DNA from 2 places in the Kluyvera sichuanensis genome. Region 1 is predicted to be linked to the other one. Evidence: predicted binding sites of a transcription regulator. Region 1 holds the regulator's gene; the other holds the start of a gene.
The links. Region 1 encodes ArgR, which controls arginine synthesis, uptake and breakdown. Its sites were predicted from a motif close to ANTGAATAAAAATACANT; they were not measured.

Region 1 (5,769 bases):
GTAATCTCCTGACCCTCTACTAATTCCCGCGACAGAATAGCCTTACGCAGCACCGCAGCTACCTGTTCTTTCGCTGAAAGAAGCTTAATTTTCCCTAATTTAGGCTTCTGCACTTTCCCAATCCTTCATATGTTGACGCATTATTTCCGCTAAAGAGAGGAAATAACGCTGCGTAGCCTGCACAATCTCGTCGTGTTGGCCCCGGCCTATCGCCGCGCTGAGTTCCATCAGCAGCAACGCTGACTCCTGGCACTCTTCCTTCAGATGTAGAATCACATAGGAGATATAGCCATCCAGGAACTGCTGATAGGCTTTCTCAAGATAGCGATTGTTAACATAAGCAATCAGCGCAAGGTGAAACTCAAGCTCAAGCGTTTTGTCTTGCCCGCTCGCCAGCGCCTGGGCGCGAGCGCTCAGCACGTCTGATGCCGTTGACGGAATAAGCGTAAACAGCTCTGCAGCCATCACCGCAATAACGCGAAAAATATGGCTGACATGGTCGGGCTCAAGATGGGCAACCTGCATATGCCGATTGGGCAAACGGATCAAAAATCCTTCTTGCTCAAGCGACTGCAGCGCCTCGCGAACCGGCATGCGAGAAAGCCCTAGCTGCTCAGCAATACTCTCCTGCGCCAGCTCTTCTCCTGCACGAATATTGCCGGAGAGAATCTCATAGCGCAGCATTTGGGTAATGTGATCGCGAGTTTGCTTTCTTTGGATCTTTTTCACGACGTTCTCGTTGATAACCAATAAGACGCGGGGAGTTTAGCAGATTTAACGTTTGATCGAGCAACCTGTTTGCGGGCACGCGGCCTGAAAGAAGCCGGAACGAACGTTCCGGCATCACACACTATTTATTAATAAAATCTTCGCCAAGCTGAATATCTTTTCTCAGCGTATCCAGCATCCCTTCCAGCGCCTGCTGCTCGTAAGCGCTCAGTTTGCCAATAGACTGACGTTCTTCAATCCCGTTTTTGCCGAGCAGCAGCGGCTGTGAGAAGAAACGAGCGTATTCGCCATCGCCTTCAACATAGGCACACTCAACCACCCCTTTCTCGCCCTGCAAGGCGCGAACCAGAGACAGCCCAAAGCGTGCTGCAGCCTGGCCCATGGACAGCGTGGCTGACCCGCCGCCGGCTTTTGCTTCCACCACTTCGGTACCCGCATTCTGGATACGTTTGGTCAGGTCATTCACCTCCTGCTCGGAGAAACTGACCCCTGGGATTTGCGACAATAAAGGAAGAATCGTGACGCCAGAGTGGCCGCCGATAACCGGAACTTCGACGTCGCCGCATTTTTTACCTTTCAGTTCAGCGACGAAGGTATTGGAGCGGATGATATCCAGCGTGGTCACGCCGAACAGTTTATTTTTGTCGTACACGCCCGCCTTTTGCAGCACCTCGGCGGCGATCGCCACGGTGGTGTTCACCGGGTTGGTAATGATACCAATGCAGGCTTTTGGCGCGGTTTTTGCGATTTGTTGCACCAGGTTTTTGACAATCCCGGCGTTAACGTTGAACAGATCGGAGCGATCCATACCGGGCTTACGAGCTACCCCGGCAGAGATCAGGACAACATCCGCCCCTACCAGCGCAGGCGTCGCATCTTCACCAGAGAAACCTTTGATGTTCACATCAGTAGGAATATGGCTGAGATCGACAGCCACGCCAGGCGTGACGGGGGCAATATCATAGAGGGAGAGTTCTGAACCTGAAGGCAGTTGGGTCTTTAGTAGTAGGGCAAGCGCCTGGCCAATACCGCCGGCGGCACCAAGGACTGCGACTTTCATCCTAAACTCCTTATTATGGTTAATGACATTCAGGTAATAACCTGTCGTGGACCGCATAACCGACGCAAGAGATACCTGTTGTTACTCCGTTGCGGCGACCTTAATTCACAAGGTAAATAATTACAATATAATTGCTTACAGAATGCGGAGCCTCCAGCAGCATTGCTGGCGTTACCGCACTACTCCCCGAAAAAGGTCTATCTACGAAACCAAACTTTCATCAACTATCGATTACAATATACTCAGCATGTTGCGTAAAACAACAGCAATTTAATAACAATTCATTTACTTTTAACTTATTTGGATCCCGTGATATAGGCATGTTTCTTAGGTCTAATTTTTGCTAAAATCCCGCCTTTCTCTATTTGGCCTAGCCCCTTGGGATAAATTGTTTTGCATAAAAATTCACCTATATGCATAATAATGTTAATTTCACCACCATAGTCAGGTGACTTATGCGAAGTTCCACTAAACAAGAAGAATTAGTTAAAGCCTTTAAAGCATTACTGAAGGAAGAAAAATTTAGCTCTCAGGGCGAAATTGTTCAGGCCTTACAGGAAGAAGGCTTCGATAATATCAACCAGTCCAAAGTCTCCCGTATGCTGACGAAGTTTGGCGCAGTGCGTACCCGCAACGCCAAAATGGAAATGGTTTACTGCCTGCCGGCTGAGCTGGGCGTGCCAACCACCTCCAGCCCGCTGAAGAACCTGGTTCTGGATATTGACTACAACGACGCCGTCGTCGTCATTCATACCAGCCCTGGTGCAGCGCAGCTGATTGCACGTCTGCTGGATTCGCTGGGCAAAGCGGAAGGGATTCTCGGCAGCATTGCCGGTGATGACACGATCTTCACCACGCCTGCTCGGGGTTTCACTGTTAAAGATCTCTACGAGGCCATTCAGGTTCTGTTCGAACAGGAACTGTAATCCCTCGCGATACTCCTCTGGTTCCTCCGGAGGAGTCTGTTTTCCCGCCAACGCCCCGCCGTTTTCACTGCCGTTCCGTTAACATTTAGTGCGATTCTTTGTGCATTCACATAGATACAGTGAATATATCCCGACTTAAGCGCACAAAACATCAAATTATCCTATCTTTTTGATTTTACGCATTATTGGCCGACAACTTTGCCAAAATATGCGTTTTTTTATACGTATATGTTCTAAAAATGACGATTCCTGACAAGTAATTACACGGGAAACAATTAGCGGGGTATTAATATTTCATGTGATTAGTGTATACTTAATTTCGTGATGAGGGTCACAAAACAAAGGCCTTCCAAAAAAATTCGACGAGGTGAGTATCATGAAAATCAAAACTACCGTTGCCGCTCTGAGCATCCTATCCGTTATCTCGTTTGGCGCTTTCGCCGCTGATTCTATCAACAGCGACCAGGCACAAACCCGTCAGTCAATCGGCACCGTTTCCATTGGTTCCGTCGGTTCAACCCCGATGGATATGCATGAGATGCTGAACAAGAAAGCGGAAGAACAAGGTGCATCGTCTTACCGCATCATTGAAGCGCGTACTGGCGATCGCTGGCACGCAACGGCTGAACTGTATAAATAAGACGCAGTACGTCGGTATTGAAAAAAAATATCCCCAGCGGTCCCAGGAATAAGCATCAGCATCCTCTCACCGCTGCAAAATAAGGTGAGGAGTAAAGTATATGAAAAGCGCAATTATCATCGCATCCCTTGGTCTGGCATCCGTACTCTCTTTCGGCGCAAGCGCCGCAGTACATCAGGTGAGCGCAGATCAGGCACAGAACCTACAGTCCATCGGCACCGTTTCCGTTTCACAGATAGGTAGCGACCCAATGGATATGCGTAGCCAGTTAGCCGCAAAAGCAGAGAAAGAAGGCGCTAGCAGCTACCGCATTATCGAAGCCCGTTCCGGCGACAGCTCGCACGCTACGGCTGAACTGTACAAATAAACCCTCGTCGTCTTGTCCGACGACTTGCCCTCGCCTTTCGGCGAGGGCTTTTTTTATCCGCGCTGAACGTTAAACCGCAGCATGCCTTCAAGTTCTTCTTCCGCTTCATCAAACAGCAGAATCAGCGCGCCGTAGCGTCGTCGCTGCTTATCGTCCATGTGCAGGAATTCAATCTCCAGCGGTAGCGGTATTACATTGCCGGTCACCACGCTCCAGAGCGCGTCCAGATCGCGAATCGACTCACGATCGAGGGCAAAAAGACGGGCGAACTCCCGATAAAAATCGCCCTGATCCTCTATCTCGTCAAAATCAAAAGTATAGATTTTCATCTTACGCCCTCTCCCCTATTCAACAGACTAAAGTCCCCCAATGTGCAGCGTTTTCACCTCGAGGTACTCTTCCAGCCCCAGCACTGAACCTTCGCGCCCAAGCCCCGACTCCTTCACGCCGCCAAACGGCCCCAGCTCGGTTGAAACGGCACATTCGTTAATGCCGATCATACCGCTCTCCAGCGCCTGCGAGACGCGGAAGACGCGGGACAGGTTCTGGGTGTAGAAATAGGCCGCCAGACCGTAAGGCGTATTATTCGCGCGCTGAATAACTTCGTCTTCATCGCTAAAACGGAAGCAGGCCGCTAGCGGACCAAACGTCTCCTCCTGCGCCAGCAGCATTTTTTCCTGACAGTCACCCAGCACCGTCGGCTGCCAGAAGTTACCGCCCAGCGCATGCGGCTGCCCACCAGCCAGCACTTTGGCCCCTTTCGCGACAGCATCCTCAACGTGTTCACGCACTTTTTTAACCGCAGCAGCCTCAATCAATGGCCCCACGATCACGCCGTCATCCAGCCCGTTCCCCACCTTCAGCGCCTTCACGGCGACAGCAAGCTGGCTGACGAAGCGCTCATACACGCTGTCGTGAATATAAAAACGGTTAACGCTCACGCACACCTGTCCGGCGTTGCGGAACTTATTGGCGATAGCCCCCTGAACGGCGGCGTCAATATCCGCGTCTTCAAAGACGATGTACGGCGCGTTGCCACCGAGCTCCATGGAGACTTTCTTCATGGTTTCCGCAGCGTTACGCACCAGCGTTTTGCCCACCGAGGTTGAGCCAGTAAAGGAGATTTTTCGCACGTCATGGCTTGCCATAATCGCGTCGCTAATCTCCAGCGTATTCCCCGCCACGGCGTTCAGCACCCCGTCCGGAATCCCCGCTTTCTTCGCCAGCGCCAGCAGTGCGAACGCGCACAGTGGCGTGTTATTGGCGGGTTTAATCACCCCGGTACAGCCAGCCGCCAGCGCTGGGCCAAGCTTACGGGTGAGCATCGCCATCGGGAAGTTCCACGGCGTAATCGCCGCCACCACCCCGATAGGCTCGCGGGTTGCCAGAATGCGTGAACCCGGCTTCGCCGGTGGAATTATCTCGCCGTTAGCCCGTTTTCCCTGTTCGGCAAACCACTGGATAAAGCTCGCCGCGTAGTCCACCTCGCCCTCCGCCTCTTTCAGCGGTTTGCCCTGTTCGATGGTCATCAGTTTCGCCAGCCAGCTTTTATGTTCGATGATGAGCTGATACCAGCGATACAACAGCTCCGATCGCGCCTTCGCCGTTTTCGCCCGCCAGAGTGGGAACGCACGGGCGGCGGCGGCAATCGCCTGTTCCGTCTCCACCTTCCCGGCCTTCGCAACTTTGGCGACGATCTCGCCCGTCGCGGGATTGAGCACATCAAAGGTGGTGTCGAGCTGATGCCATTCGCCGTTCACCAGGTAGCCCGTTTGAAAGAGATCGTTGTCCTGCCATGCTTGCGTGGTCATTACACCCTCCTGAAAAGTGTTTCCATCTAAGTATAGCTATCGCTTTTAGCGTAATAGTTGTCAGAATAACGATAGTCTTATTAACGGAAAGGAGCCTGCGGTGAAACGTGAATATCCTGTTTTTGATAAGCTGTGCCACGAGCTTGGGCTGGCACATCTGGCGAGCGATCGCGTGACGTTCACCGGTACAGAACCGGTCTATCCGACGCCGTTTGCCATTGGAGAGGCGGCCGCCT
Region 2 (5,769 bases), 1.1 Mb from region 1:
CCGTCGCAATAGTTTTGCTCATGATATCTCCAGATGAACTGCAGTATTAAGGTGTTAGCCATTATAGAGAGGCAACATTTCAATACCAACCGCAATTAGTTGGCCAGCACCACATAATGAGAAAACTCTTTTTCACAGTATTTGCATTTGAGCGCAACGTCATCGGCACGTTTTTTCACTGCAAAGCTAGAGGAAACCGGTTCGGCATGGCTAATACAGTTGCTGTTCGGGCACACCAGCACGCTCTCGATGCGCTCCGGCAGGCTCGGGCGAGATTTGCCCACCACTTCATAGTTGTCGATGCGGTTAACGGTCGCCTCTGGCGCGTACAGCGACAGTTGGTTGACCTGCTCATCGGTCAGGAAGGTGTTTTCGATTTTAATCAGGTCTTTACGCCCCATCTCGCCGGACGGCAGGTTCAGGCCGATGGTGATGCGCTGGTCGGTTTCGGTCAGCTTGAACAAGGTCAGCAGCTTAAAGCCAACCTGGGCCGGGATATGGTCAATTACGGTGCCGCGTTTGATGGCTTCTACTTGTAATTTGTTATCGTGTGTCATCGTCGTTTCCCCCTTACAGAGCCAGTTCGCTATTCAGTACCAGTGCCAGTAACGCCTGGCGGGCGAAGATGCCGTTGCCGGCCTGCTGGAAGTACCAGGCGTGCGGCGTTTTATCGACATCGGTGGTGATCTCATCAATGCGCGGCAGCGGGTGCAGCACCTTCATGTTATCGCGTGCGCCGACCAGATCCGCCGCGCGCAGGATGAACTGTGCCTTGACGTTGGCGTATTCGGACGGGTCGAGGCGCTCTTTCTGTACGCGGGTCATGTAGAGAATATCGACTTCCGCCATCACCTCGTCGATGGAGCTATGCAGGCTCCAGACGATATCTTTCTCGTCCAGCATATCGAGGATGTACTGCGGCATCGCCAGCGCGTCCGGAGCGATAAAGTAGAAGCGGTTGCCGTTAAACTTCGCCAGCGCCTGGGTCAGCGAGTGGACGGTGCGGCCGTACTTCAGGTCGCCGACCATGGCGATGTTCAGGTTCTCCAGGCGGCCCTGGGTTTCCTGAATGGTGAACAGATCCAGCAGCGTCTGGGTTGGGTGCTGGTTCGCGCCATCGCCGGCATTCAGTACCGGAATGTTGCCGGAGAACTCGGTGGCCAGACGCGCCGCGCCTTCCTGCGGGTGGCGCATGACGATGGCGTCGACGTAGGTGCTGATAACAGAGATGGTGTCGGCCAGGGTTTCGCCTTTCTTACCGAGCGAGGTGTTGGCACTGTCGGAGAAACCGACCACGCTGGCCCCCAGACGGTGCATGGAGGTTTCAAAAGAGAGACGGGTGCGCGTCGAGGCCTCGAAGAAACAGCTGGCGATAACTTTGTGCTTCAGCAGCTCCGGCTGTGGGTTCGCTTTCAGGCTGGCGGCGGTCGCCAAAACCAGTTCAAGGTCTTCGCGGCTGAGATCGTTTATGGAAATGATGTGTTTTTGATACAGCGGATTAGCCATGGTTATCTCCTGACGACGGCGCAAAAAAAAAGCCCCTTAAATAAGGGGCTTTACGAATACGGATGCTACGGAAAGGAAAAACGGCAGGCCAGCGTCTGTTTTCAGACGCGGTAAGACGCGATGTCGTACACACTGAACCATAATTCCTCCCGGCAAAACGGGTGGCATTATACGCAGCTTTATCTGGCAATCAAGCGCCTGATTCACATTTTAATCAACGAAAACGATTCTCATGTAATAAAAATTCATTTTTAATGCGTAAAAATTCAATTTTTATGCAGGGCAGAAAAAGTGTGCGCTAAACCAGCAGGATGGCAGAGTCATGATAAAAAGTACTGGTATGGTATCGCGAATTTACGTATAACAACTGAAAATTGAAACATTGTTTTATTTGTGGAGTCATCATGATTATTGGCAACATCCATCACCTTCAGTCCTGGCTGCCGGAAGAGCTGCGTCAGGCTATTATCCACCTTATGGCGAACGTTACCGATGCTACCCCGGAAGGGAAATATGACATCGACGGCAACCGCCTGTTCTATATGATCTCTGAGAACATGACCGAACCGTTTGCCGATCGTCGTGCCGAGTATCATGCACGTTATCTGGATATCCAGGTGGTACTGAAAGGCCAGGAAGGAATGGCGTTCAGCACCCAGCCTGCGGGTGAGCCAGACACCGATTGGCTGGCGGACAAAGATATCGCGTTTCTGCCGGAAGGCGTGCAGGAAAAGATGGTGGTGATGAGCGAAGGTGACTTCGTGGTCTTCTACCCAGGTGAAGTCCACAAGCCGCTGTGCGCGGTGGGGCAGCCTGCGAAAGTGCGTAAAGCGGTTGTGAAACTTCTGGTCGAATGATGAACCGTAGCCCGGACGAGGTGCGATAGTACCGACTCCGGGGTTTTCCCGGCGTCGCTGCGCTCGGCCGGGCTACTGGTTGAGTTTATTTGCTTAGCGTTGCGACCATCACCGCTTTGATGGTGTGCATCCGGTTTTCCGCCTGATCGAACACGATGCTGGCCGGAGATTCAAACACCTCATCGGTCACTTCCATCCCGCCGTGCATGCCGTACTCAGCGGCCATTTTCTTACCTACGGTCGTCTGGTCATCATGGAACGCAGGCAGGCAGTGCAGGAATTTCACCTGCGGATTGCCGGTCAGCTTCATCATGGCGCTATTCACCTGATAGCCGCGCAGCAGCGCAATACGCTCTGCCCACTTCTCTTTGGCTTCGCCCATCGATACCCACACGTCGGTGTAGATAAAGTCCGCGTCCTTAACGCCTGCGGCAATATCTTCCGTCAGGGTAACGTTACCGCCGTTCTTCTGCGCCAGCGCTTTGCACTCTGCGACCAGGCTCGCTTCTGGCCAGCATTCCTGTGGTGCCACCAGACGCAGATCGAGACCGGTTAATGCCGCGGCTTCCAGCATTGAGTTACCCATGTTGTTACGCGCATCGCCAGCATAAACCAGCGTCATTTCGTTGAACGCTTTGCCCGGCAGGTGTTCCTGCATGGTCAGCAGATCCGCCAACAGCTGGGTTGGGTGGAACTCATCGGTCAGGCCGTTCCATACCGGCACGCCGGAGTACTCGGCCAGCGTTTCCACCACTTCCTGGCCGTAGCCACGGTACTGGATGCCGTCGTACATACGGCCCAGCACGCGAGCGGTGTCTTTAATCGATTCTTTGTGGCCAATCTGGCTGCCGCTGGATCCAAGATAGGTGACGCGAGCGCCCTGATCGTATGCGGCAACTTCGAAAGAGCATCGTGTACGGGTTGAGTCTTTTTCGAAGATGAGCGCGATGTTTTTACCGGTCAGGTTCGGCGACTCCGTGCCGCTTTTTTTATCCGCTTTTAGTTTTGCTGCGAGCTGCAGCAGGGTGGTGATTTCTGCAGGGGTAAAATCGAGTAATTTTAAGAAGTTCTTTTTATACAGAGTAGACATAATTCCCTCACCTGGCTCAAGCCACTTATTGAATTAAAATTCACTTTATATGGATGAATATTCATTTGCAACCCCAATAACAAATCTTTATCGGAAAGGTGGAGGCAATGGCAACGGTATGTGACAATAAGAGTATCAGCCACATTATGAGGAACGAGCCATGGCAAACCCTGAACATCTGGAAGAACAGCGCGAAGAGACCCGTCTGATCATTGAAGAACTGCTGGAAGACGGCAGCGATCCTGATGCGCTGTACACCATAGAACATCACCTTTCCGCAGACGATTTCGAAAGTCTGGAGAAAGCGGCGGTAGAAGCGTTCAAGCTGGGCTACGAAGTGACGGAACCGGAAGAGCTGGAAGTGGAAGAAGGCGACACCGTGATCTGCTGCGATATCCTGAGCGAAAGCGCGCTGAACGCAGAGCTTATCGACGCGCAGGTTGAGCAACTGATGAACCTGGCTGAGAAATTTGAAGTGGAATACGACGGTTGGGGAACCTACTACGAAGACCCGAACGGCGAAGAGGGTGATGACGACGACGAAGATTTCGTTGACGAAGAAGACGACGGCGTACGTCACTAAGTCATCACATTACCTACGGCAGCGCCCGCTGCCGTAGGACAAGGATTTCGGTATGGATTACCCGCAAATACTCTCCCCGGTTCTCAACTTCCTGCACTGTAAAACGCCTCAGGCGTGGCTCGATAAAGCCCGCGATCCGGCCAATCTTCCTCTGTTGCTGACCGACCATCTAGTCTGTGAGCTAAAAGCGGCGCAAACCGCGATGCTGCTGGTGCGTAAATATGTGGCGGATAAAGAGGGCGCGCAGGCGCTGCTCGACTGGCTGAAACCTTATGAAGCCTTTACCTTTCGCGACGGCGTTGAGCCAGACTTTACCGCGCTGCATAAACAGATGGGTAAAAGCGCGATGCCGCAGACCGACGACCCATGGGGACGGCAGCTTATCGACAGCATGGTGCTGCTGATAAAAGAGGAGCTGCACCACTTCACACAGGTGCGTGAGGCGATGCTGAAGCGCAATATCCCATACGTGAAAATCACCGCCAGTCGCTACGCTAAAGGGATGCTCAAAGCGGTGCGCACGCATGAACCCCTTACCCTGATTGATAAGCTGATTTGTGGGGCGTACATCGAAGCCCGTTCCTGCGAACGCTTTGCCGCGCTGGCGCCGTATCTGGATGACGACCTGCAGGCGTTTTACCTGTCGCTGCTGCGTTCAGAAGCGCGGCATTATCAAGACTACCTGACGTTGGCGCAGCAAATCGCTGATGGCGATATCAGCGAACGGGTGCGTTTCTTCGGTGAAGTGGAAGCGTCGCTTATCACCGCTCCGGATGAAGAGTTCCGCTTCCACAGCGGCGTGCCGGTTTAAAGGTTCGCGTTCTTGTCTTTAGCCTGCGTACTATGCTTAATCGGCTCGCCGAGCGTGGCCTTAAACCAGCTTACAACACGGTCGATGACCGGTTGCTGATACCAGTGATCATCGCCGTGCTCGGCCCCTTCCAGCAGTACATAATCGGCTTTATTGCCTTCTTCTTTTAGCGCCTTATACAGCTGCGCACTTTGCTGTGGCGATACCAGCGTATCGGTGCTGCCATGCATAATCAGGAACGGCGGTTTTTTACCGTTTACGTGGCCCATTGGGCTGGCGGCCAGCGCTTTTTGCTTATCGCTGCCAATTGCCGCGCCCGGCCAGTCGCGGAAGGCGCTGCCGTGAACCAGCAGGGCTTCAGTTACCGCTGGAGATTCATGAACTTTCTGAATTGCGGCGGGGAACCCTTCGCCGATATTGAGCAGGTTAGAAATACCGTACAGCGTGGCGGCGGCCTGCACGTCGGAGGATTGGTTGAGGAAATCGCCCTGCTCGAAAGCTTTATCGCCGTTGGTTAATGCCATCATCTGCGCCATATAGCCACCGGCGGAATCACCGAGTACGCCGATACGCTGAGGGTCGATACCGTACTCTTTGGCGTGCTCGCGCAGGTAGCGAATGGCCGCTTTGCCATCGATGACTGGGGCTGGGAAAGTGTCAGGCACGGTACGATACTCTGCGGCTGCCACCACAAAACCGGCTTGTGCTAGGGCCATGCGCATCTCGATAAACTTATCCCAGGCTGCGCTGGTAAAGCCGCCGCCGGGGAAATAGACGATGGCAGGCTTCAGGTCAGTGTTGCGCGGCACCAGCAGTGACATATGCAGTGGGCGGACGGCAACGGTGCTTTTTATCTGGCTGTAAACAATACCGTTGAGAGTATCGATACGGCCACGGGTATTCTCTACGTGGATGACCTGAG

Region 2: a site for ArgR is predicted at 3,481-3,498, ahead of argF (ornithine carbamoyltransferase). Genes of this name have one in related genera too.

Annotation. Positions count from the first base shown of each region.
Region 1 is NZ_CP162271.1:3,198,291-3,204,059, forward strand. Features, by position in the region: gene AB2B48_RS15395 (GntR family transcriptional regulator) at 1-113, opposite strand, end outside; gene AB2B48_RS15400 (GntR family transcriptional regulator) at 100-729, opposite strand; gene mdh (malate dehydrogenase) at 851-1,789, opposite strand; gene argR (transcriptional regulator ArgR) at 2,245-2,715, shown strand; gene yhcN (peroxide/acid stress response protein YhcN) at 3,092-3,355, shown strand; gene yhcN (peroxide/acid stress response protein YhcN) at 3,456-3,722, shown strand; gene AB2B48_RS15425 (barstar family protein) at 3,776-4,051, opposite strand; gene AB2B48_RS15430 (NAD-dependent succinate-semialdehyde dehydrogenase) at 4,079-5,533, opposite strand; gene AB2B48_RS15435 (CoA transferase) at 5,634-5,769, shown strand, end outside.
Region 2 is NZ_CP162271.1:4,298,991-4,304,759, forward strand. Features, by position in the region: gene ridA (2-iminobutanoate/2-iminopropanoate deaminase) at 1-22, opposite strand, end outside; gene pyrI (aspartate carbamoyltransferase regulatory subunit) at 96-557, opposite strand; gene pyrB (aspartate carbamoyltransferase) at 571-1,506, opposite strand; gene AB2B48_RS20610 (pyrBI operon leader peptide) at 1,543-1,647, opposite strand; gene AB2B48_RS20615 (YhcH/YjgK/YiaL family protein) at 1,911-2,363, shown strand; gene argF (ornithine carbamoyltransferase) at 2,449-3,453, opposite strand; gene rraB (ribonuclease E inhibitor RraB) at 3,614-4,036, shown strand; gene miaE (tRNA isopentenyl-2-thiomethyl-A-37 hydroxylase MiaE) at 4,089-4,847, shown strand; gene AB2B48_RS20635 (alpha/beta hydrolase fold domain-containing protein) at 4,844-5,769, opposite strand, start outside.